DNA from 3 places in the Listeria tempestatis genome. Region 2 is predicted to be linked to each of the others. Evidence: predicted binding sites of a transcription regulator. Region 2 holds the regulator's gene; each other region holds the start of a gene.

The links. Region 2 encodes LexA, which represses DNA repair genes until DNA is damaged. Its sites were predicted from a motif close to CGAACATATGTTCG; they were not measured.
Region 1: a site for LexA is predicted at 4,576-4,589, ahead of recA (recombinase RecA). Genes of this name have one in related genera too.
Region 3: a site for LexA is predicted at 6,331-6,344, ahead of addB (helicase-exonuclease AddAB subunit AddB). Genes of this name have one in related genera too.

The regions. Positions count from the first base shown of each region.
Region 1 covers NZ_CAUYTK010000001.1:197,214-205,673, forward strand. Annotated here, with positions in the region: gene yfmH (EF-P 5-aminopentanol modification-associated protein YfmH) at 1-638, shown strand, start outside; gene ymfI (elongation factor P 5-aminopentanone reductase) at 747-1,478, shown strand; gene R8923_RS01180 (helix-turn-helix domain-containing protein) at 1,517-2,464, shown strand; gene pgsA (CDP-diacylglycerol--glycerol-3-phosphate 3-phosphatidyltransferase) at 2,539-3,117, shown strand; gene R8923_RS01190 (competence/damage-inducible protein A) at 3,195-4,448, shown strand; gene recA (recombinase RecA) at 4,703-5,752, shown strand; gene rny (ribonuclease Y) at 6,046-7,608, shown strand; gene R8923_RS01205 (YebC/PmpR family DNA-binding transcriptional regulator) at 7,708-8,433, shown strand.
Region 2 covers NZ_CAUYTK010000001.1:482,058-490,517, reverse strand. Annotated here, with positions in the region: gene trxA (thioredoxin) at 1-126, shown strand, start outside; gene uvrC (excinuclease ABC subunit UvrC) at 200-2,008, shown strand; gene R8923_RS02540 (aspartate kinase) at 2,020-3,234, shown strand; gene lexA (transcriptional repressor LexA) at 3,360-3,974, opposite strand; gene yneA (cell division suppressor protein YneA) at 4,130-4,459, shown strand; gene R8923_RS02525 (DUF896 domain-containing protein) at 4,586-4,813, shown strand; gene tkt (transketolase) at 4,945-6,942, shown strand; gene R8923_RS02515 (YneF family protein) at 7,066-7,305, shown strand; gene R8923_RS02510 (hypothetical protein) at 7,394-7,825, shown strand; gene R8923_RS02505 (ABC transporter ATP-binding protein) at 8,113-8,460, shown strand, end outside.
Region 3 covers NZ_CAUYTK010000007.1:53,372-61,831, forward strand. Annotated here, with positions in the region: gene addA (helicase-exonuclease AddAB subunit AddA) at 1-2,843, opposite strand, end outside; gene addB (helicase-exonuclease AddAB subunit AddB) at 2,840-6,319, opposite strand; gene R8923_RS09705 (IDEAL domain-containing protein) at 6,467-6,703, opposite strand; gene R8923_RS09710 (competence protein ComK) at 6,934-7,530, shown strand; gene R8923_RS09715 (helix-turn-helix domain-containing protein) at 7,794-8,141, opposite strand; gene R8923_RS09720 (CD3324 family protein) at 8,375-8,460, shown strand, end outside.

The DNA.
Region 1 (8,460 bases), 280 kb from region 2:
GTAAAAATCAAAGTAAAAAATCATTTGCTACGCCAACTGAAATAAAACGCTCTTTCCCAAATGAACAAAAACAAGTGGCTATGAAGCATAGGGAAGTACCATTTCCTGTACAAGTGGCGAAAGTTTTAGTCGGAATTAAAGAGGATATAGGCTTATTGCGTGGTTTTGAAGCAGTTAAACATGAAATGACAGCAGATATTGCGCTTGAAATTTTGTTTGGGACAACATCGGAAAACTATTTAGACCTTTACAATGCAGGCGTTATTGATGATACATTTGGTTTTGATTATTCGCTACAAGATAGTTTTTCATTTGTCATTATTGGCGGCGATGCAGAAAACCCAGATGCGCAATCAAACGCGATTCAAAAGGCCATTTTTAAAAGTGCAAGAGAAGGGGTATCGGCGGAAACGATAGAACTTGTTAAGCGCAAAAAAATAGGGCAGTTTTTAAGGTCGCTTAATTCACCTGAATTTATCGCGAATCAATTTAGTCAATATATTTTAGAAGAGGCTTCCTTATTTGATATTCCGGAGGCACTGGAATCTGTTACTAAATCAGATGTTGATTTGTTTATTAAAACTTTGGCTAATGAGGATAAAATAACATCTTTTACCCTTTTACCTGAAAAAAATTAAAGAAAAGTATAAAATCTTAGGTTTTCATGAGCAAACTCAACGAAAAAATGGTATTATAAATAAAGCCATGCTATTATGAAATTAATAGGTTTTCAGGGAGTTTTTAAATTGGTTAAAATAAACAAGTATGCTTTTATAACTGGAGCAAGTGGCGAAATTGGACAAGCAATTGCGAGACGCCTAGCGCATGATGGCTTTCATCTTTATTTGCATTATCATAAAAATTTTGAAAGTATTAGAGCTATTATGGATGAATTTGCCAATTCGCAAGTTGATATTTTCCCCATTCAAGCTGATTTTAGAAACTCTGAAAGTTTAACGAAAATGGTAGACTCTATTTTTCAGCTCGATGTTTTGGTACATGCTGCTGGGGAGTCTGAATATACACTTTTTATGGATAGCTCAGATGACTCATTGACACAACTTTATCAAATACATGTTGAAATGCCGCTCCGTTTAGTTCGCACTTTTTTGCCGAAAATACAAAAAAGTGAGCATGGGAAAATTCTTTTTATAAGTTCTATTTGGGGAGAAATTGGTGCAGCAATGGAAGTGATTTATTCAACGATGAAAGGTGCTCAACTTACTTTTGTAAAAGCCTTAAGCAAGGAAATAGCTTATACCGGGACGACTGTTAATGCAATTACCCCTGGTGCGGTAGATACAACCATGCTAGAACGCTTTTCTGAAAGTGAAAAAATGAAGTTAGCGCAGGAAATCCCGTTTGGACGACTCGCTACACCAATTGATGTTGCGAATGCCGCTTCTTTTTTGCTAAACGAAGAAAATAATTATATTACTGGACAGGCTCTAGGTGTTAATGGTGGCTGGAACATGTGATAGATAAATTTAAGATTTAATATGGTAGGTGTTTTATATTGACTGAATTAGGCGACAAACTGAAAGCTGCACGTCGAGAAAAAGGACTCAGCTTAGATGATTTGCAACAAATTACTAAAATTCAAAAAAGATATTTAGTCGCAATTGAAGAAGGCAACTATTCGGTTATGCCTGGTAAATTTTATACGCGTGCTTTTATAAAACAATACGCAGAAGCAGTCGATTTAGACAGCGCAGAATTATTTACTGAATTCGAATCGGAAGTGCCTTATTCACAACAAGAAGTGGTAAATCAAGAGCAAAGTAGGGCACAAAAAAAAGCGACACCACTTACAACGCATTCTGTTGGTGGGTCTGCTTCAACGCGAAATCGTTTTTTCGATATTTTACCAAAAGTGCTTATAGCGCTCTTTATTCTGTTCATTCTCTTTATTATTTGGTACTTTGTTTTTGCTAATAAATCAAACGATGATGAAGTAACCTCGCCAAATGATAATCAAACTGTTAAAGTGCAGGATGATACGGGTTCTTCAACAAAGAAATCAGATAATAGCGATGAAACGAAAAAGGAAGAAGAGCAAAAAGCTAATGATGCTAAGAAAAAAGAAGAGGATGCGAAAAAAGAGGAAGAAAAACAGCTTACGATTACAAAAGGTGAAACACAAGGGAATGCAACAACTTATACTGTAGAAAACGCGGATAAGCTGACAGTTGAACTATCAGCGTCTGGTGGCGAGAGCTGGGTGGGGATTTCCACTGAAGCTGGTGCTAATATTTATAACGGTATTTTAAAAGACGGGGAAAAGAGTGAAACAATTGATGCAGGTGAAAATAAAACCATTTCGATTGTTGTTGGTAATGCCCCGGTCACAACAGTTAAAATTAATGGTGAAGCGCTAGAACTTGCGCCAACGCTCGTGAAACAAGTATTAACTGTAAGCATTCAAGAAGGTAGTGATGAAAATTCAACTACATCTAATCAGTAACATAAAAGAGGTATAGGTGATTAGCTTGCCTATACTTTCTTTTTGAATAATAGTAAAGAGTGGGGGATGGAAGAATGAATTTACCGAATAAACTTACGGTAGCACGTATTATTTTAATTCCGATTTTTGTCATTATTTGTGTTGTACCGTTTGCATGGGGAAATGTTGAGTGGTTAGATTCTACAATTCCAGTAACAAGTTTAATTGCGACAATCATTTTTGTTGTTGCGGCATTAACAGATTGGTTTGACGGGCACCTAGCTCGGAAATACAATCTTATTACCAATTTTGGGAAATTTGCAGATCCAATGGCAGACAAACTGCTTGTTACAGCGGCATTTATCATTTTGGTCGAAATGAACATTGCACCAGCATGGATTGTCATTTTAATCATTAGTCGTGAACTTGCCGTAACGGGTTTACGTTTACTTCTTGTAGAAGGCGGTGAGGTGCTTGCCGCTGGACAGCTTGGGAAAATCAAGACATTTACACAGATGATTGCCATTCCGTTAATGTTTTTAGATAACTTTCCATTTGCTTGGACGGGAATACGCGTCGATTTAATTTTCCTATATGTCTGCGCATTTTTTGCCGTTTGGTCAGGAATCGATTACTTTTATAAAAATCGCGGAGTCTTCAAAGGCTCTATGTAAAAAACGGAAATACTTCAGCCGAGCAATTTTGGAGGGAGTATTTTTGTTTTTTTCGTTAAATTAAAAGGGGTGTGGATATGGTACGTGCAGAAATCATTGCGGTCGGAACAGAAATTTTGATGGGACAAATTGTAAACACAAACGCCGCCTTTCTATCTAAAGAATTAGCAAGTGCTGGCATTTTTGTTTATCATCATACGGTGGTTGGGGACAATCCTCGCCGCCTTCAAGAAGTGATTACAATTGCTGAAGAGCGAAGTGACCTCCTCGTCTTTACTGGAGGATTAGGACCAACACAAGATGATTTAACAAAGCAAGTCCTAGCGAGCCATTTGGGTAAAAATTTAGTGGAAGATGCCTTTCATCTAAATAAAATAACGGACTATTTTGCTTCGAGCAAACGGGTTATGACGGAAAACAATAAATTGCAGGCACTTGTTATTGAAAACGCCGTCGTTCTTCAAAATGACTACGGGTTTGCTGCGGGTATGTTTTTTGAGTTGGCAAATAAAAATTATATGCTCTTGCCTGGTCCCCCGTCAGAAATGAAACCAATGTTTCAGCAATATGCGAAACCGCTCTTACAAGGTTCGCTTGAGGAAGAGGTTCACTTGGAGTCAAAAATTATGCACTTTTTCGGTATCGGAGAGTCCAAACTAGCTAATGATTTACATGATTTAATTGAGGAGCAAACGAACCCTACAATCGCCACATATGCTTCGGACAATGAAGTTGAAATTCGAATTACAGCTTCTGCTGCAACAAAAGAAGAAGCGGATAAATTATTAGTTGAAACCGAACAGGAAATTTTAAGGCGAGATGGGGAATTTTTGTACGGTTATGGTGAAGTTTCACTTGCTGATGTGGTCATCATGAAGTTGTTAAAAGAAAAAATCACGATTTCTGCAGCAGAAAGTTTGACGGCTGGGCTTTTTCAAGCTGAATTGGGAGCTACAACAGGCATATCTGATATTTTTAAAGGCGGAGTGGTTACGTACAGTACTGAAATGAAACAGGATGTTCTTGGTGTTTCTAAAAAAATTATTGCTGAACACGGAGTAGTAAGTTCAGAATGTGCAAAAGCGATGGCTGAAAATGTTCGCAAGCTGTGTCACACAGAAATGGGCATTAGTTTTACCGGTGTGGCAGGACCAGGCGAACTAGATGGTCATATACCTGGAACAGTTTTTATTGGGCTAAGTGTTGCAGGTTTTGAAACAGAGACTTATTCGTTTGTTTTTGGACGAGATCGGAATCATAATCGAAATCGTGCGGTAAAACAAGGATTTCAAATTATTAATCACTTTTTAACAGAAAAAATGGGTTTTTAATTTAAGAAAAAAAGCGATAAAGTATTGTGAAAAGCAAGAAATAACGCTGAAAAAAGAGTTGGACGAACAGGTTTAGGCACGTTATAATACTTCTGTGAGGAAGGTAAAATACGGTTTATAAAAAATGCGAATAAATGTTCGCTTTTTGCTTGATTCTTAATTTGAAATAAGGTATAGTTACTTTAGGAATTTAAATTAAGAGGATTTCGACTTGTAAAATATAACAAAGAGAGATAAATAGAGGAGGCAATAACGTGAACGATCGTCAAGCTGCTTTAGACCAAGCTTTAAAATCCATTGAAAAACAATTTGGTAAAGGTTCAATTATGAAATTAGGTGAGCATAGTGACCAAAATATTTCCACTGTTTCAAGTGGCTCACTAGCTCTTGATATTGCTTTAGGCGTGGGTGGTTATCCTAGAGGAAGAATCATTGAAACTTACGGACCAGAAAGTTCTGGTAAAACGACTGTTGCCCTCCATGCCATTGCTGAAGTGCAAAAGCAAGGTGGAACGGCTGCTTTTATTGATGCTGAACATGCTTTGGATCCAACCTATGCTAAAAATTTAGGCGTTAATATCGATGAATTACTACTTTCACAACCAGATACAGGTGAGCAAGCGCTTGAAATTGCAGAAGCACTTGTAAGAAGTGGAGCAGTCGATATGTTAGTAATTGACTCAGTTGCCGCATTAGTTCCGCGTGCAGAAATTGAAGGAGAAATGGGAGACGCCCACGTGGGTCTTCAAGCTCGTTTAATGTCGCAAGCTTTGCGTAAATTATCTGGTGTCATTAACAAATCTAAAACGATTGCAATTTTTATTAACCAAATTCGCGAAAAAGTTGGTGTTATGTTTGGAAATCCTGAAACAACACCTGGTGGACGTGCTTTAAAATTCTATTCGACTATTCGTTTAGAAGTTCGCCGTGCTGAACAGTTGAAGCAAGGAACCGATGTTATCGGGAATAAAACGAAAATTAAAGTCGTTAAAAATAAAGTTGCACCACCATTCCGAGTGGCAGAAGTAGATATCATGTACGGAGAAGGAATTTCTCGTGAAGGCGAACTTGTTGATATGGCTTCTGAAGTAGATGTTATCAATAAGAGCGGTTCATGGTATTCATACAATGAGGAACGTATTGGTCAAGGTCGTGAAAATGCGAAACAATTCTTAAAAGAGCATCCAGAAATTCGCGATGAAATTTCAAATCGGGTTCGTGCGGAATATGGTATTGATGCAGATTCAGAACAGGGTAACACATCAGATGTTGATGAGGAATTCAGTCTTTTAGAAGACGAATAAAATGCATATGAAAGTCTAGTTTATAGTGGGATATAAACTAGGCTTTTTGTTTAAAACGAGAGAAAAGGCATTTTTTCTTGTATTATTCTGCCCTTTCCTTGACAATACGTATATTCAAATATAAAATTAGATTGTATATTTTACATTTGCTAAAGAGTGATGATGGAAAAGAAAACTGCTTTTTAGTAAAGCTGGAATTTATCCAGCTAATGATAGAAAATACACTTTGTGCCAATCATTTTTGGCCACCGACATAATTATAACGAAAACTGAATAGCGAAGGAGGTGTAAGGATGAGCGTAGTAGTCGCAATCATCTCCGGTTTGCTTTTCTTAATCGTCGGTTTGGTTGTTGGCTCACTTATTTATAAAGCTAGTTCTGAAAAGAAACTGGTTGCTGCTCGTGGAACGGCTGAATTAATCGTTGAAGATGCTAAAAAAGAGGCGGAAACAACGAAAAAAGAAGCGTTGCTAGAAGCAAAAGAAGAGAGCCATAGAGTACGTACTGAAATCGAAAATGAACTTCGTGGGCGAAGAGGAGAGTTACAAAAACAAGAAAATCGCTTATTGCAAAGGGAGGAAAACCTCGACCGTAAAGATACTTCTTTGAGTAAAAGAGAAGGTACACTCGAGAAAAAAGAGGAGAATATCAGTAAACGACAACAACATATTGAAGAGAAGGAAAGCAAAATTGATGAGATGATTCAAAAAGAGCAAGATGAGCTCGAACGCATTTCCGCACTCACAAAAGATGAAGCGAAAAAAGTCATCCTTAACCAAGTAGAAGAGGAGCTTTCTCATGATACGGCTATCATGGTAAAGGAATCAGAAAACAAGGCGAAGGAAGAAGCGGACAAAAAAGCGAAAAACATTTTATCACTTGCCATTCAACGATGTGCAGCCGATCATGTTGCTGAAACGACTGTATCCGTTGTCACACTTCCAAACGATGAAATGAAAGGTCGAATTATTGGTCGTGAGGGACGGAATATCCGTACACTTGAAACATTAACTGGTATTGATTTAATTATTGATGATACGCCAGAAGCTGTTATTTTATCAGGTTTTGATCCAATTCGTCGTGAAATTGCGCGAATTGCACTTGAAAAATTAGTTCAAGATGGACGAATTCACCCAGCACGGATTGAAGAAATGGTCGACAAAGCACGTAAAGAAGTGGATGAACACATTCGTGAAGTGGGAGAGCAAGCTACTTTTGAAATTGGAATTCATTCTATCCACCCAGACTTGATTAAAATTTTAGGCCGTTTGCGTTACCGTACAAGTTACGGACAAAATGTTTTAAATCATTCACTGGAAGTCGCTAAACTAGCTGGAATTTTGGCTGGAGAGCTTGGTGAAGATGTGACACTTGCGAAACGCGCGGGATTACTTCATGATATTGGGAAAGCAATTGACCATGAAATTGAAGGGAGTCACGTTGAAATCGGTGTCGAATTAGCAACGAAATACAAAGAAAATGATGTTGTCATTAATAGTATTGCTTCCCATCATGGGGATACTGAACCGACTTCTGTTATTGCTGTTTTAGTTGCTGCTGCGGATGCGCTTTCTGCTGCTAGACCTGGCGCGCGTAGTGAAACACTTGAAAATTACATCCGTCGTTTAGAAAAACTGGAAGAAATTTCAGAATCTTACGAGGGTGTTGAAAAATCTTATGCCATTCAAGCAGGACGTGAAGTCCGGATTATGGTTGAGCCAGACGAAATTGATGATTTAGCATCGTATCGCCTAGCGAGAGATATTCGCAAACGAATTGAAGAAGAACTTGATTATCCGGGACACATTAAAGTAACGGTAATCCGGGAAACAAGAGCAGTTGAATACGCGAAATAAACAAGAGCACCCGGCGGAAGCTGGGTGTTCTTTTTATGTCCTAAACTTGCGCCGCCAATTTGAATACGTTAGAATTTTAATAAAGGAGTTGAGCGGATTATGGCGGGGCATTCAAAATGGAAAAATATTCAAGGAAGAAAAAATGCACAGGATTCAAAACGGGCGAAGATTTTTCAGAAGCTTGCAAAGGAAATTTATATGACGGCGAAAAGTGGAGCTGATCCCGCGCTAAATCCTGCACTCAGACTTGTTGTGGATAAGGCAAAAGCAGCGAATATGCCAAATGATAATATTATGCGCGCGATTCAAAAGGCGGCAGGAAATCAGGCGGGGGAAAACTATGACGAGATTTCTTACGAAGGGTACGGGCCTTCTGGTGTGGCTGTTTTAGTGCATGCGCTTACGGACAATAAGAATCGTACGGGAACGAATGTGCGTGTTGCTTTTAATAAAAACGGCGGAAGTTTAGGCGAAACGGGTAGCGTGGCTTATATGTTTAATCGGAAAGGTTACTTAGTTGTGCTAAGGGAAAATCTTGGCATTAGTGAAGATGAGTTTATGTTACTTGCCATTGAAGCGGGTGCTGAGGATATTATAACAAGTGCTGAAGCGTTTGAAGTCTTTACGACGCCAGCAGATTTTACGACTGTGAAAGAGCAGTTGGAACAGAACGGCTTCACATTTGAGGCAGCGGAACTGACGATGCTGCCTACAATTTACCAAGAAGTTTCAGAAAATAAACGTGCCGAATTTGATAAGTTGCTGAGCATATTAGAAGATGATGACGATGTACAAGACGTTTATACAAACGCGTTTAACGACTAAATTTAGAAAGGCGCTGGCAACATAGGC
Region 2 (8,460 bases):
CCAAGTAAATTTGGTGTTATGAGCATCCCAACTCTTCTTATTAAAAAAGACGGCAAAGTAGTAGATACAATTATTGGTTTCCGTCCAAAAGAAGAGCTTGATGAAGTCATTAATAAATATGTATAAAGCTACCAAATTATGGTAAAATGAAGGCATCGCAAATTTTGCGGTGTCTTTTGTATGATAAGGAGTTGATCAAATGGTATCTGCACACCTGCAAAATAAATTAGCACTTCTGCCTGATCAGCCAGGTTGCTACTTAATGAAAGATAAACAAGGAACTATCATTTATGTGGGCAAAGCCAAGGTACTTAAAAATCGTGTGCGTTCCTACTTCACTGGCGCAAACGACATCAAAACGCAGCGTTTAGTCCAAGAGATAGAGGATTTTGAATATATTGTAACAAGCTCGGATGTAGAGGCACTTCTCCTTGAGATTAACTTGATCAAAAAGCATGATCCACGCTTTAATATCCGCTTAAAAGATGATAAAACCTATCCTTTTATTAAAATTACGAATGAAAGGCACCCGCGTCTTATTATCACAAGACAAGTCAAAAAAGACAAAGGGAAGTATTTTGGTCCATATCCGAATGTATACGCCGCAAATGAAGTAAAAAAAATATTAGATAGGCTATATCCGCTTCGCAAATGCACAACCTTGCCGAATAAAGTTTGTTTATACTACCATTTAGGCCAGTGTTTGGCGCCGTGCGTTTTTGAAGTTGACCAAGCTACCTATAAAAAAATGTCTGACGAAATTGTCAGCTTCTTAAATGGTGGCTATAAAGAGGTCAAAAAAGAATTGGCTTTGAAAATGGAAGAGGCAGCGACTGACATGCAATTTGAGAAAGCAGCCGAGTTTCGTGATCAAATTACAGCGATTGAAACGACGATGGAAAAACAAAAAATGACGATGAATGATTTTGTAGATCGTGACGTATTTGGTTACGCCATTGACAAGGGCTGGATGTGTGTTCAAGTTTTCTTCATTCGCCAAGGAAAATTGATCGAACGTGATGTATCGCAATTTCCATTTTATACAGAAGCAGAAGATGATTTTTTGACATTTATTGGTCAGTTTTATCAAAAAGCGAACCATATTCCACCAAAAGAAATCTATTTACCTGATGATATTAATCATGAGGCAGTACAAGCACTTTTACCCGATACGAAAATCATCGTACCAAAACGAGGAAACAAAAAAGATCTTGTAAAATTAGCATATAAAAATGCCAAAATTGCACTAAATGAGAAATTTATGATGCTCGAACGAAATGAAGAACGAACAGTCGGCGCTGTTGAAAAATTAGGGGAACAAATGGGTATCCCCACGCCTTCTCGTATTGAAGCTTTCGACAATTCCAATATTTACGGGACTGATCCAGTTTCTGCGATGGTAACATTTTTAGATGGGAAACCAAGCAAAAATGATTATCGCAAATATAAAATTAAAACGGTCGAAGGACCTGATGATTATGCAACGATGCGTGAAGTTGTACGAAGACGATACTGGCGCGTGTTAAAAGAGGGCTTACCACTACCAGATTTAATTTTAATTGATGGTGGAAAAGGGCAAATCGATAGTGCCAAAGATGTATTAATCAATGAACTAGGGCTCGATATTCCCGTTGCTGGACTTGCTAAAGATGATAAACACAGAACGAGCCAGCTCTTATTTGGAGATCCGCTCGAAATCGTTCCTCTTGGAAGAAATAGCCAAGAATTTTACTTGTTGCAACGCATTCAAGATGAAGTCCACCGTTTTGCTATCACTTTTCACAGACAACTACGCAGTAAATCTGGTTTCCAGTCTATTTTAGACGGTATTAAAGGGGTCGGTCCTGGTCGTAAAAAGAAAATACTCAGTCATTTTGGCTCGATGAAAAAAATTAAAGCCGCATCGGTTGAAGAACTTATGGAAAGTGGAATTCCAAAACAAGTGGCGGAAGCCGTCTATCAAAAAGTTCGCGATGTTAATGAAAAGTTAGCTGAAAAAAAAGAATAGAGGGGAATTAAATGGGTCTAGTCGTTTTAAAATTTGGCGGAACTTCGGTAAGTTCTGTTGATAAAATAAAAAAAACAGCCGCACAGGCAATTCGTGAATATGAAAAAGGGCATCAAGTGATTGTCGTTGTATCTGCAATGGGGAAATCTACGGATAAACTTGTACAAATGGCAGAAGAAATTTCCAAAACGCCTAGTAAACGCGAAATGGATGTACTACTTTCAACCGGTGAACAAGTAACAATTGCCCTTCTCTCCATCGCGCTTCAAGAAACCGGGCAGCAGGCAGTTTCCTTTACTGGTTGGCAAGCGGGAATTGAAACGGAAGAAGTACACAGCAATGCCCGAATTTTAGATATCGAAAGGGAAAAAATTAGCAGTGCACTTCAGGCAGGAAAAATTGTCATTGTTGCGGGTTTCCAAGGTGTGACACAAAGCGGTGAAATTACAACACTTGGTCGCGGTGGCTCCGATACAACGGCAGTTGCGCTTGCGGCCGAGTTTAGAGCCGAAAAATGTGCGATATGTACAGATGTGGACGGCGTATATACAACAGATCCGAGATTTATTAAAAAAGCAAAAAAACTAACACAATTAACATACGATGAAATGTTGGAGCTTGCGAATTTAGGGGCTGGTGTGTTACATCCGCGTTCTGTAGAATACGCAAAAAATTTTAAAATTCCGCTTGAGGTGCGGCTAAGCCACGGGGTGGAAAATGGAACGATGATTGAGGAGGAGATTTATGTGGAAAGTGCAAAAGTAGTTCGCGGCATCGCGTTTGAAGACCAAATAACACGTGTGACCATTCATTGGAGCGAAAAAGAAAATATGCGTGTTTCCAAGGTGTTTTCTGAACTGGCAAAAAATAATATTGATGTGGATATTATTATTCAAGGTATTACTGGACTGGGACACGGCAATCTTTCCTTCACAATTAAATCGGCATCGCTTTTAAATACACTCGCAGTTCTTGAAAATAAAAAAGCGGAAATCCAATATGAAAAGCTTGAATCTGAACAACAATTAGCTAAAGTTTCCATTGTTGGTTCTGGCATGGTATCAAATCCTGGTGTAGCTGCCAGAATGTTTGAAGCGCTCACGGAAAATGATATAGCCATTAAAATGATTAGCACATCGGAAATTAAAGTCTCTACTGTTGTACCAGAACGCAAAATGGTCGAAGCTGCCCAAGTTTTGCATAATACGTTTGAATTAGAAAACTAAGTGAATAAGGTTAGTTTCTATCACACTACCAATCTTTCTGCATTAGAAGATTGGTAGTGTATTTTTTTCTACTTACAAATTAAAACCCCCGCCTATCTTGGCCGAGGGTTTCATCTATGTGTCTTTTAACGAATATCACGGAATAAACCGATTACTTTTCCTAAAATCGAGACTTGATTCAAAATAATTGGCTCCATCGTGTCATTTTCGGGTTGCAAACGAAAATGATTCGCTTCTTTAAAGAAACGTTTACAAGTTGCTTCGTCTTCGTCAGTCATCGCCACAACAATTTCACCATTAGTCGCATTGCTTTGCTTGCGGACTATCACTTTATCTCCGTCTAAAATACCAGCATTAATCATACTTTCACCATCAATTTCTAACATGAAAATATCTTTTTCACCAGCCGCCATGCTTTCAGGTAGTGGGAAGTATTCATCAATATTTTCAATTGCTGTAATTGGCATACCAGCAGTAACTTTTCCAATTAATGGAATATTTACAACAGCAGGAGTAGGAACATCATCTTCCATTGATAAAATTTCAATCGCACGAGGTTTTGTAGGATCGCGTCGAATAAGTCCTTTTGTTTCTAAACGAGCAAGATGGCCATGGACAGTTGAGCTTGAAGCTAAACCAACAGCCTCACCAATTTCTCGAACAGACGGCGGATACCCTTTGTCTTTAACTTCAGATTTTATAAATTCATATATATCTTGTTGACGTTTCGATAATTTCATGGTTTTCACCCCGTTATATTAATTAGTTGATACCACCAGTATAGCAAATGTTTTTTAGATATGCAAACAAAGGTTCGATTTTTTTATTGACAAAAACGAACGGGCGTTCTATAATGATAAAAAAGCGAACATATATTCCGTTGGAGGGGATTCAGATGACTTTGAAATTATTTTGGGATAAATACTATATTGCGATTATTTTTGTTGTAGCTTCTGTACTTATGGGGTTAACATTATTATTTTATGCAAGTGCAACGAATGAAAATAAATATTCAACAATTGATGTAGCATCTGGAGATTCATTATGGGTTCTTGCGGATGAGCATGCGAAAAAAGCAAACATGGATAAAATGACTTTTATTAAGTGGGTGGAAAAAGAAAATCATTTAACTAACAATTCATTAAAAGCAGGGGATGAAATTGTTATTCCGGTGAAGAAAAATGAATTCAAGCAAGACTCTACAATTCAATTGGCCAATGAGTAAGTAATTTCGTCTGTTTTTCATTCTTTGTGTGTGCCAAAAATTTATTTGGTTGCAATCAGTCGCAACGAACTGTTTTACATTTTATGCTATAATAAAAGAAACACATTGATGAATAGGATGAAATTTATGTTGGAAAAAATGAAAATTAATCGAATTAATGAACTTTCTCGTAAGAAAAAATCAGTTGGCTTAACGACTGATGAAAAAATAGAGCAGGAACAATTGCGCAAAGAATATTTGAAATCATTTCGAACACATATGAAAGGCACTATAGAAAATACGACGATATTAGATCCGAATGGAAATGATATTACACCGTCCAAAGTGAAGCAAATGCGCAAAAAAAGAAAATAAAATGCCGAAATGAGCATAAATGAACAAACGAACAAATAATTTGATCATTTATGCTTTTTTGGTTGTGTAATTTATGTTTTAGGAATAAAATGGAGGTAGTTAAAATTTTAAACTAAGAGAGGATGTTTCATTTGTTCGATAAAACTGATCAATTAGCGATTAATACAATTCGTACCCTTTCAATGGATGCCATTCAAAAAGCAAATTCAGGTCATCCAGGTTTACCTATGGGTGCAGCACCGATGGCATATACATTGTGGTCTAAAGTTTTAAATGCTAATCCAGCTAATTCACGCTGGTTTAACCGTGACCGTTTCGTCTTATCTGCTGGACATGGTTCGATGCTTTTATACAGCTTGCTTCATTTGAGTGGCTATAAGCTAAGTCTAGATGATTTGAAAAACTTCCGCCAATGGGACAGCAAAACACCTGGACACCCTGAATACCATCATACTGACGGTGTGGATGCAACTACAGGACCGCTCGGTCAAGGTATTGCGATGGCTGTTGGAATGGCGATGGCTGAACGTCACTTAGAAGCCATGTATAACCGAGATGAATTTAAAGTTGTCGATCATTATACATATTCACTATGTGGCGACGGTGATTTAATGGAAGGTGTTTCAGCTGAGGCAGCAAGTTTAGCAGGCCATCAACAATTAGGTCGTTTGATTGTACTTTATGATTCTAATGATATTTCCTTGGACGGTGATTTAGATAAGTCTTTTTCTGAAAGTGTGAAAACACGTTTTGAAAGTTACGGCTGGGAACATTTACTTGTTAAAGATGGCAATGATACTGCTGAAATTTTAGCAGCTATTGAAAAAGCGAAACAAAATACGTCGCAACCAACTATGATTGAAGTGAAAACTGTAATTGGTTTTGGTGCTCCTAATGCGGGTACAAGTAAAGTTCATGGTGCCCCCTTAGGCGCTGATGGCGTAAAAGCAGCAAAAGCGGTATATGGCTGGGAATATGAAGAAGATTTTTATGTGCCAAATGAAGTTTATGAACGTTTTGGTAATACAATTGCTAGCCGCGGTGCAAAAGCTGAAAAAGCATGGTCGGATATGTTTGTTTCTTATAAAGAAAAATATCCAGAGCTTGCAAAACAATTGGAATATAGCCTAGATGGAAAACTGCCTGAAGGTTATGCGAATAATTTACCAAAATATGAGGTTGGTGATAAAGCGCTTGCTAGCCGAGCAACTAGTGGTGAGGCAATTAATGTGCTTGCCGAAACATTACCACAATTATTTGGTGGTTCAGCTGATTTAGCTGGTTCAAATAACACGACAATCAAAACAGACGGTGAATTTACAAAAGAAACTCCTAAAGAACGTAATATTTGGTTTGGTGTTCGCGAATTTGCGATGGGAGCGGCTTTAAATGGTATGGCTCTTCACGAAGGACTCAAAGTTTACGGTGGAACATTCTTCGTATTTTCGGATTATTTACGTGCATCTATTCGTCTTGCAGCCATCCAACACTTACCAGTAACTTACGTTTTAACGCATGATAGTATTGCAGTTGGGGAAGACGGACCAACACATGAACCGGTTGAACAATTAGCATCGCTACGTGCAATGCCTGGCTTATCAATTCTTCGTCCAGCTGATGGAAATGAAGTGAACGTGGCTTGGAAATTAGCGGTGGAATCGACAAATAAACCTCATGCATTAGTATTAACGCGCCAAGGATTGCCAGTGCTTCCAAATACAAGTAGTCTTGCTGAAGATGGGGTGCGTAAAGGAGCTTATGTTTTATCTAATGCGAAAAAAGATGTGCCTGATGCGATTTTACTTGCAAGTGGGTCTGAAGTACATCTAGCAGTAGAAGCGCAAGCTGAACTAGCTGAGAAAGGCGTTGATGTTTCTGTCGTTTCTGTACCATCATTTGACCTTTTTGAAGCGCAATCTGCTGAGTATAAAGAAAGTGTATTGCCAAATACTGTACGTAAACGCGTTGCCATTGAAATGGGCGCAAGCTTTGGTTGGGAAAGATATACGGGGCTTGACGGTAAAGTCATTGGTATTGATAAATTTGGCGCTTCTGCACCAGGTGAAACGATTATTCAGAACTATGGCTTTACTGTTGAAAATATTGTAAAAACTGTCGAAAGTTTATAATTTTCAAGGCGGATATTCGATTACTGGATGTCCGCTTTTTTCTTTTGTAAAAAAGTGTTGTTTGTCTGGCCTAAATCAAGTACAATAAAGAAGGTATATTCGTTCAAGGAGGAGAAAGAAACTATGTGGATTTACATTCTTGTTGGTCTTGTTTGCTTACTTGCAGGACTTGCTGGTGGCTTCTTTATCGCAAGACGCTACATGATGAGCTATTTAAAAAACAACCCGCCTATCAATGAGCAAATGCTTCAAATGATGATGGCACAAATGGGACAAAAACCGTCTCAGAAAAAAATTAATCAGATGATGAGCGCGATGAATAAACAAACAGAAAAAGAAACAGGAAAGAAAAAGAAAAAATAATTTTCTGTTCGCAAATTTCATTTTTTGAGAATATAAAGATCGTCCTTTTACTAAAAAGGGCGTTTTTATATGGAGAAAGGAGAGGCATATGGAACAAGTTAAGGCAGCATTAATTTTAGAACGAAGTTTAAATCGATTAGAATCAGAAGTGGAACAAACCTTATCTGGCTATGTAACGCCATTTTTAGGGGATAATTCGGATAATCGGTTAAAAATTGGCTATGCATTGTTTTTTTCGACGCGGTTTCAACGCGATATAAGGAAAAATGGTGTCATTCGGCTACTTTTGGACGAGGAGTTAGGGCATGGTGCGGAAGCGAAGGTGCTGGCTCTTTTAGGGCGGCAATTTGTGGTAGAGAATGAGGAAGATGTAGGGAGGTTGGTGCTTGCACAGCAAGCGATGGATTACGTTTTTATTCCAGAGGATTTACTGAGTTGTTCTCTTTCTGAGCTCCATCAGCTTGCGCTCGATTTACAACTTTTTATTGTTGCGGAGAAGTTAGATGGCGAAAAATTGTGAAAAAAGGTATTGTAATTCTTTTCAAGATATTGTAAAATGAAAGCGTTGCATAAAAATTAAAGGAGGTATGAGAGATGCGTAACTATGTTGGAAAATCGTTATTACTTAAAATTTCATTATTTGTACCACTCCGTACCGATTCTTTAAGAGCAAAGGGAATATATAGACCTCTCTAAGTAGGCTTTGTGCGCGGAAAAAAGATGGCAAATAATACATTTTAAGTAATAATGGGCAGAAGTGTTGTCCATTATTTTTTGTTGTCTAAAAAAAGAAAAGGAGGGGACCGCTTGAAAATTTTTAAAGATTTAGGTTGGTTTTTTAAAGAAAGAAAAATGCACTATATTTTTGGGGTTTCTATTTTATTCATCATCGCGCTTTTACAACTTATACCGCCATTTGTTATAGGGAAAGTTGTAGATGCAATAGCGGAGTCAACACTTACGAAAGAAACGTTACTTAAATGGATTGTGATTTTAGTTGTTGTCGCTGTTTTGACTTATGTTGGTCGTTATGTTTGGCGTTTGATGATTTTTGGTTCAGATAATAAATTACAACGAACTTTGCGCTTGCGCTTATTTGAACATTTAACAAAAATGTCACCGTTTTTCTTTCAAAAATATCGAACGGGCGATTTA
Region 3 (8,460 bases), on a different contig from region 2:
TTCATATCTGTTGGCAGTTTTGTTCCAGCAGTTTTATTGACTTGTTCTGCGAAATCAGGATGGCGCACTAACGTCTGCAGTATCCAATCGAGATAAGTTCTTGCCTGAACTCTAACGCTTGGTGGCAAAGTCCAGTCAGCAGTTTCTGCAATTTGAAAAGTATTTTCTAGTGTTTCTTCCCATTCTGGAATGGTTCCAATAATAATCAACTTCTCCTCTGCCCTAGTCATGGCAACATATAGGACACGCATTTCTTCCGCAATCATCTCATTTATTTTTTTCTTACGAAAGACTTGTTGCATGATTGTCGGATAAGTAATTCGTTTCTCAATATCTGTAAAACTTGATGCAAATCCAAAATCTTTATCCAGCAATACTTTACTATTAATGTCACGCATGTTAAACTTGCGTCCCACTCCTGCCAAAATGACAACTGGAAATTCCAAGCCTTTACTTGAATGAATCGTCATCATTCTTACAACGTCCTCTTTTTCGCCTAATACCTTCGCTGTACCAAAATCATCGCCACGAAGCTTTAGACGTTCTACGAAACGGACAAAACGAAATAGACCACGAAAGGCTGTTTTTTCATATTGTCCTGCCCGCTCATAAAGCGCTAGTAAATTGGCTTGTCTCACTTTACCACCTGGAAGTCCACCAACAAACTCAAAAAAGCCAGTTTCTTCATAAATTTGCCAAATAAGCGTTGTTAGATTCTCGCGAATAGAAAGTTCTCGCCATTTTACTAGTTTTCCTAAAAAAGTCTGTATCTTTTCAGCAGTTTGGTCAGGTTGTTTCGCATATTCTTCTAATGCATCGAAAAAATAGCTGCGTTTTCTTGTCAGCCTGACAGCGGCAAGTTCTTCTTCTGATAATCCAATAATTGGTGAGCGTAAAACAGAGGCTAGTGGAATATCTTGATAAGGATTATCTATAATTTTAAGTACTGAAATCATAATGGACACTTCAATCGCCTCGAAATAGCCACGCTGACTGGATGCATAGAAAGGAATATCTTGTTCTCTCATAGCTTCTTCAATGTCAGGTGCGCTAGTCATAGCTCTTGATAAAATAACTATATCTTGGTAGCGGATTGGTCTAAATTGCTTCATTTCCTTATCAAAGATAGGAAATCTTTCATCTATCATTTGTTTAATCTTCCGAGCAATTGCACGTGCTTCCAGCTGATTTTTCTGCAACTCATCTTTCGATAAAGCCTCTTCTTCTGTTTCGAGTGATTTTTTCTTCATATCCACCACTATAAGTTCTGTTTCAGCATTCTTATGTTCTTCAAAATTGGCACCAAGCACAAGTTCTGCCGCCGAATCATATTCAATTTCGCCGACTTTTTTATCCATAATTTGCTTAAAAATAAAGTTTGTAGCATTTAGAACTTCAGCTCGACTTCTAAAGTTTTTAGCTAGATCAATGCGTAAACCGGTATCTTTTCCGTCTAGTCGATACTTTTCATATTTCCGCATGAATAATGTAGGTTCAGCAAGACGAAAGCGATATATTGATTGTTTTACATCCCCTACCATAAATAAATTTCCATCTGCTTCGCCAGAATAGGTTACATATTGCAAAATGGTTTCTTGCACTAGGTTAGTATCTTGATACTCATCAATTAATACTTCTTGATAGCGGGTTTGAAGCTCTTTTGCCACAAAGGATGGTTTACCATTTTCAGATAAAATCGCAAGTGCCAAATGTTCCAAATCATTAAAGTCAAGAACACCTTTTCTTTCTTTTTCTTGAAAAAACTGTTCGGAAAAATGCTCGACAAGTTGAATGAGTGTAGCAATGTCTGGTTTCATCTGCTCTAAATCGTTTAAATATGCTTTTTCTTCACGTTTAAACCAATCTACTGTTGTATCTTGAATATATTTTTTAGCGCGATCTCTAGCTTTTTTGGCTTGTTTAACTAGCTGTTCATCGACTTCCTCTTTATTTTTAATCGGCTTTAAACGACCAAAAGCGACTTTTGAAAACCCCTCGCGCAGTTCGGCCCAGTCCCCATCAAGTAGCGCCGTTAACGCTTCTAGTTCAGCAATATCTTCAGTGAAGTTTGTTATATAGCTTTCTGGTCCCCCAGCCATTTTCGAAATACTTATCCCTTGCTCGAGCGCATCTAAAGCTTGTTGAATGGAGAGCTGAATATAGTTTTTGATTTCAGCATAAAATGGTAAATCAGCTATTCCTTGCAAATCCTTCGTTTCATAAAAATTAACGAGTGCTTTTAACCAACTTTTAGGGTCTGGATTCGCTCTTGAGAAATCGTATAGTTTCGAAATGACCTCTGTTAAATTTTTATCCGATCTGTCGTCAGTTAAACTATCCACAAGATGAAAAAAATCTTCATTGTTCGACTTCGCATATTCTTCCTCAAGTAGCTTGTCTATTACTTCATCTCGTAACATCATACTTTCAATGCTATCCATCAACCTGAAATCTGGGTCAACGCTTGCAATATAATAATATTTACGAATTAAATCTAAACAAAATGAATGGAGAGTTTGGATCGATGCATGATTCAAAAGTGCAAGTTGCTTCTTCAAATGTAATGAATCTGGATTTTGTGTTAAAGCATTCTCTAGCGCTTGCCCTACTCTGTGCTTCATTTCAGCAGCTGAAGCATTAGTAAATGTGACAACAAGTAATTCATCAACATTACATGGGTTTTCTTCATCTTGTAGCCGTTCAATAATTCTATTTACTAAAACAGCCGTTTTCCCTGATCCTGCTGCTGCAGCTACTAGAACATTTTGTCCGCGCGCGTGGATGGCTTGCCACTGTTCATCTGTCCATGTTGTATTTTTTGGCTTAGCCGGCAATTGATTCATTGACTTCCCCCTCCTTCTTCTCTCATTTTTTGAATCATTACTTCTGGTTTTTCAGACGATAAATATCGATACTTATCACTTTGCGAACCTGGATCGAATTGGCATACTGAACGAAACGGACAAAAGTTACACGGTGTTACTTCTTTCAAGTGATAAGGGTTAATCGTTACCTCACCATTTAAAATCTTATTCCCAGCTTCTTTATACTTATGACGAACAAAATGACGCATGGCTTCAAAGTCTTCTTTAGAAGCTGTTTTTGATCGTGCGCTAAGTGTATTATCTTTTTTTATTTCAGCAGGAACAATTAAAGATGCTCCTCCGTCCTTAACCGAGTTATCCATAAGTGACACAGCAAGCGGGTCTCCTAAAATAAGTCCTTTCATCTTAAAGCTTTTCTGTAATTCTTTAGCAAGCGCCTCATCAGCTAATGGATTGTCAGTACTAACAAGCTTATTATGCATGTGAAAATAAAGAACACCTGCTGGGTCGGCATCGCTTCCTACTAATTTTTTAGCATTTGTGACAACAATATCTAAATACGTTAGCATTTGTAATGCAAGCCCGTAATAAATTTCTGGAAGTTGCAAGTCTCGGGCGCTAGATTTATAGTCAATGATTCGAAGATAATTTCGTTCGTCAGTACTCGCATAATCAATTCGATCAATGCGTCCTTGCAAGAGCAACTCACGCTCTTTTTCTAGTGGAATCTTCATTGCTGGGATACTCTTCCCGATACCAAAATCGACTTCTAAGCCAAGTGGTCGGAATGAACTTTGCTTTGCTTGTTCATTTAGAACATTTGTCGCACGCAAAATAATGGCCAGTAATTTATATTGGATATACGCCATTCTGTTTGAGCTAAGAAGTATTTCATGTTGTAGTTTTGGTGCTAAGTAAGCCATCGCCTGATTCGCTAACACTTGGCAATCATTTTCAGAAAGGGAACCCCAATCTAATCCACGTTCTTTTAACTGAATGGATATCCATTCCATCGCTCCATGAAAAATTTCTCCCATATCTACAGCCTGCAACTGATATGTTTTTCTTTCTTCAAGCTTCAAACCATACTGAGCAAAATGCTGAAACTCACAACTAAAAAATTTCTCCATACGTGAGACACTAGCATGAATTTTATCACCAAATAATTCTGCGGCTGTCTCTTCACTCAAGCTTGTTGTATTATTTCGATAGTTTAAACTTGCCAGTACTTGTAGTGCTAGTTTATTTTTACTTTTAATAAAAAAGTTATAAACATCCCACCAAATGGGCGCAATCTTATATCCTTGTTTATACATTTGTAGTTGAGTCGTAAGGAAGCCAAGCACACTCACTTCATCCGTAATGTAACCCATTTGCTCTTTTTCTGATAAAAGTGATGGGTCACTTAAATATAGTTCTTCTTTTAAAGCTGGGAATACCGTTTTTATTTTACGTACATAATTAGAAGCGGGAAGTAATTTCCCTTCAGAGTCCGCAATTGGATAACTTAAATAAAGCCGGTCACTTGCGGCTGTAAATATACGGTATGCTATAAATTCTTCCTGAATAAGCGACTTATAGCCCATTGTTCTTAGAGCAATTCCATCATTTGCCATGCTCTCTCGCTCATCTTCTGAAATAATACCCTTATTAGCCATTTTTTTAGGAAACGTACCATCATTAAGACCAATTGCAAAAACAATTTTTTCTTCCAATAAACGAGCTTGTTCCATATCAGTGACAATAGATTGATCGAGAGATGGCGGAAGTAACGAAAATTCCATTGATTCAAGTCCCGTCTGAATAATTTCAATAAAATCATCTAGCGACAACACAGTATCTCCTAATAGCTCCACAAACTCATCAAGAAGTCCGATAACTGCATGCCAAGCTTGTTCATGCTGACGAGAAAGTTCAAGTAAACCTTCCTCGTCAGCGCGAGCTCTCCATAGCTCAATACGTTCAGCAACATTTATTTTTTCTAAATAAGCAAATAGACTCTCCGCATAGTCTTTACCCGTATTAGCTGTTTTAAGCTTGTCTTCGAGAAAAACAAGTGGAATTTGAATGAGACTACGAACTTCATTAATCTGTTCTTCTATTTCAAGTTCAGAGTCTGTTTGAGTATGGATATTCGTTTCAAGCCCGCGAATTCGTAGGTAGGTCCACTTGTTGCTTTTCATAAAACGTGATCGGTTAAAAATACCATTTTCTAATAAATAGTTCTCAAATAAATCTACTTTTTTTCGGTAAAGATTAGCATCTTTTTCAATTGGAAAGAAAAATTCAGTTCGAACCGCCTGAAAAAGTGTTTCATACTGCCAATTTAGCTTGAGTGCATCTAAACTAGAACGAATAAATTCAATCAAAGGATGTTTCGCCATCGAGCGTTTTTTATCCCAAAAGTAAGGCAACTTATGTGCGCCGAATACAGAAGATATAGTTTCTTCATATTCAGCCATATTACGAACCAAGATGGCACAATCTGAAAAATGATAGTTTTCCTCACGAACCAAGCGTTTCACTTCGCGAGCAATCCCCTCAATTTCAGAATGTCGATTATTTGCTTGATGAAGGCGAATTCCCGCTATTTCCCCTTCAAATTTTGCAGATTTATTTTGCCCCCAAATTGCTTCAAGGTGAGCAAGATCCGGATGTTTCAATCGCTTATTATCATTTAAAAATAAAAGTGATTTTTCATGTACACCTAAATGATTTGCCGCTTCTCTGATTTGTAGTAAAGACTCCCTAGTTAGTTCAAACATATCAAAATCATTTAATTGCCCAGCTACAGCTTCTTTGCTGGTCGTCAAAGTAATTTGCACTTGCTTAGCAACTTCCATAAATTTTGAAACTACTGAAACTTCTTGCTTTGAATATGTGTCGAAGCCATCAAAATAAATAGAAGCATTTTGAATATATATGCTTTTGTCCATTTTCTCAATTAACAACCGTAAATAATCTTCATTTTCAAGAAATTTTCCGAATAATTTCTCTTGATAACGTTCATAGATTAATGAAATGTCAGCCAATTTTTCACGCATTGCAAAATCATTTGCTTCTTCAGACTGTTGTTTTAGCTCGGCCAATTCTACTTCGTACTGCTTTATTTCTTGGAATAAAGTTGTTAGTTCTTTGTAAAATCCTCTTTTGTTTGATGCTCTCCCAAATAGCCTTAACTCTCCAGCCTCTTCTTGAACAACTTGTCGTACAAGCATTTCCATACCAGAATTGGTTAGAAACACCCGAGAAAGCCCGCCAGTTTCTTGTAATACTCGCCAAGCTACACGACTGAAACTGTAGACCTGGATGTTCATCATACCTTTAAAACCTGTTTGTTTAAAAAGAAATCGTTCCATTTGATACGTCATTTGATCTGGCACAATAAGAATTTGATTCTCATGTGGATTTTCTAAAGCTCTTTTTTTTATTTGCTCAATCAAAAAAGTTGTTTTGCCACTCCCAGCCCTTCCAGTTATAAACTGTAAGCTCATACCCTCACCACCGAACATATGTTTTGTTTTATTTTAACCAAAATTACTATTTTCGTCTAGCATTATTTTAGAGCCTATTTATAAAATTTTAAGCTCTACATAAAAAAACTAAGGTCAATACTTCTTTACCTTAGTTTTTCATAAAATTCACTGAAATGCTAGCATTTCCTTTTGAATCTCATTTATTTTATTTGTAAGCTCAATGAATTTTTTTTCATCCTTCTTATCAAGAGCGACATCGACTTCTTTTTTTAACTGTTCCACTTTCCTCTGATCTAGGAGCATCGTCATGTAGCACTCGATAAAAACATTTGTTAATTCTTTTTCTCCTTTTAAAATACCAACTTGGTTCATTAATGAGTTTGAAAAATCTCGCATTTCCACGACTAATCACTCCTTTCACTATGATATGGTGAGAATAGCTCTGAAAATTCATAATTTGGCTTCAAAAATTACGCTACCGCTTAAAAATCCGACTTTTCCAAAATATACTGACTCCTGTTTTTTTCTGTGCTATAATTACGAAAATAGTAACTCCTAAACTTCGATGTTTTGAAGTAAGCTACTTCTTTACATAATTAAAAAAGGCTATCAAGAGAAAGGGATGTATGAAAATGGAAAACAAGAAAGTAGAGAAGCAAATCTATGAGGTGAATCCGCACACGATGATTATTTTGCCACATTCGGCCGGAGGGCAACTATTTTCGAGGGTAATTGAAATTGGGTCTGACTCTATTTCTAAATTTACCCCTTTTGAGTTAATTAAAACTAGTTGTAAATTTTTTGGTGCAAATTATGATGGTAGAAGAGAGGGTACTAAACACTTGATTGGCATCACACATAAGTCGCCAATCATTATCGATCCAATTTCTTTTACCTACACCTTCCCGACCGCTTCACCGGTGAATCCAAATTGTGTTTGGGTTTTTCCCCAACATATTAAAGAATATCACGGGACAAAAGATAACCAGACATTGGTACAGTTTGCTAATTTCGAAACAATAAAAATTGATGTTTCTATTTCCTCTTTTAATAATCAGGTAGCACGTACATCAATGTTGCACATGAAATTTTCACAAAAAATGCGTATGATGGAAACCCAATTCCCTTACAATAATTCATTCTTTCCGCCATCTGGAATTGTGGCTGAACCTTTCACATCATATAAAACATCACCAAAAAATGGGCCACATAATCCGTTCGTGGAATAAAAATTAGCGAAGTTATTAAACTTCGCTACAGCTTGAGGAAAAACTTAAAGTTTACACGAAACAAAACGTTCCACGCAAAATCAGACTGCTACTAAATGGTGAGATTCTAGGAAAAGCCGAGTACCAAAGCGGAGCGTACTCAAACATGTGATGACTTAAAACAGGCGAAGCGTGGTTTGTCAGACCATGTGAAAAGTTATGCGAAAGGCATCTTAGTCGCCATGAGCGACGAAGATTACCATTTGTCATCAGTCAATATATCATTATTTTTGATTTTCAATAACACTTGAAATATCTTTAAGTAATTGTAACTCTTTTTCAGAAAATGAGTAAGGTAGTTCTAAATACCATTTTTCTAGTTCTGGATTTCCAATTAGCGGAAATGCATTAACAGAATTTTTCTCTCTTAAACCAGCTACATCATCGAGTAAAAATTCTGTGGTTGTACCTAATGTTTCTGCTAATTTGGCTAAAATAAAAATGGGTGGTTTATGTGTTGCATTTTCATATTTACTAATTGTCGAAGGTGTCACACCAATTTTTTTAGCAAGTTCTTTTTGTGTTAGTTGATTTTTCTTTCGTAGATTGATTAACTTTTCACCAAAGTTCACTTCAACCACCTCTTTTCTACATTCTATTATAGCAATGTCAGAAAAAGAATTCGACATTTGTTAGTTACTTTTAGAAAAAAATTTTAAAATTTAGGAGGTGATCAGCATGTCTGCTAATATAATGCTGTTCCATGCAAAGCCTGAAATGGCGATTCTTTGTATGGATTATTCTTAATCGCCAATACTGGGCTTTGCTACTTATTTATTAATTAAATAATAAAGGAGCTAGCCTTATGAAGTATCAAACTGTTGAAAATATATTACCTGAAAAATTAATTCTTGAAATTCAAAAATATGTAGATGGGGAATTTCTGTATAT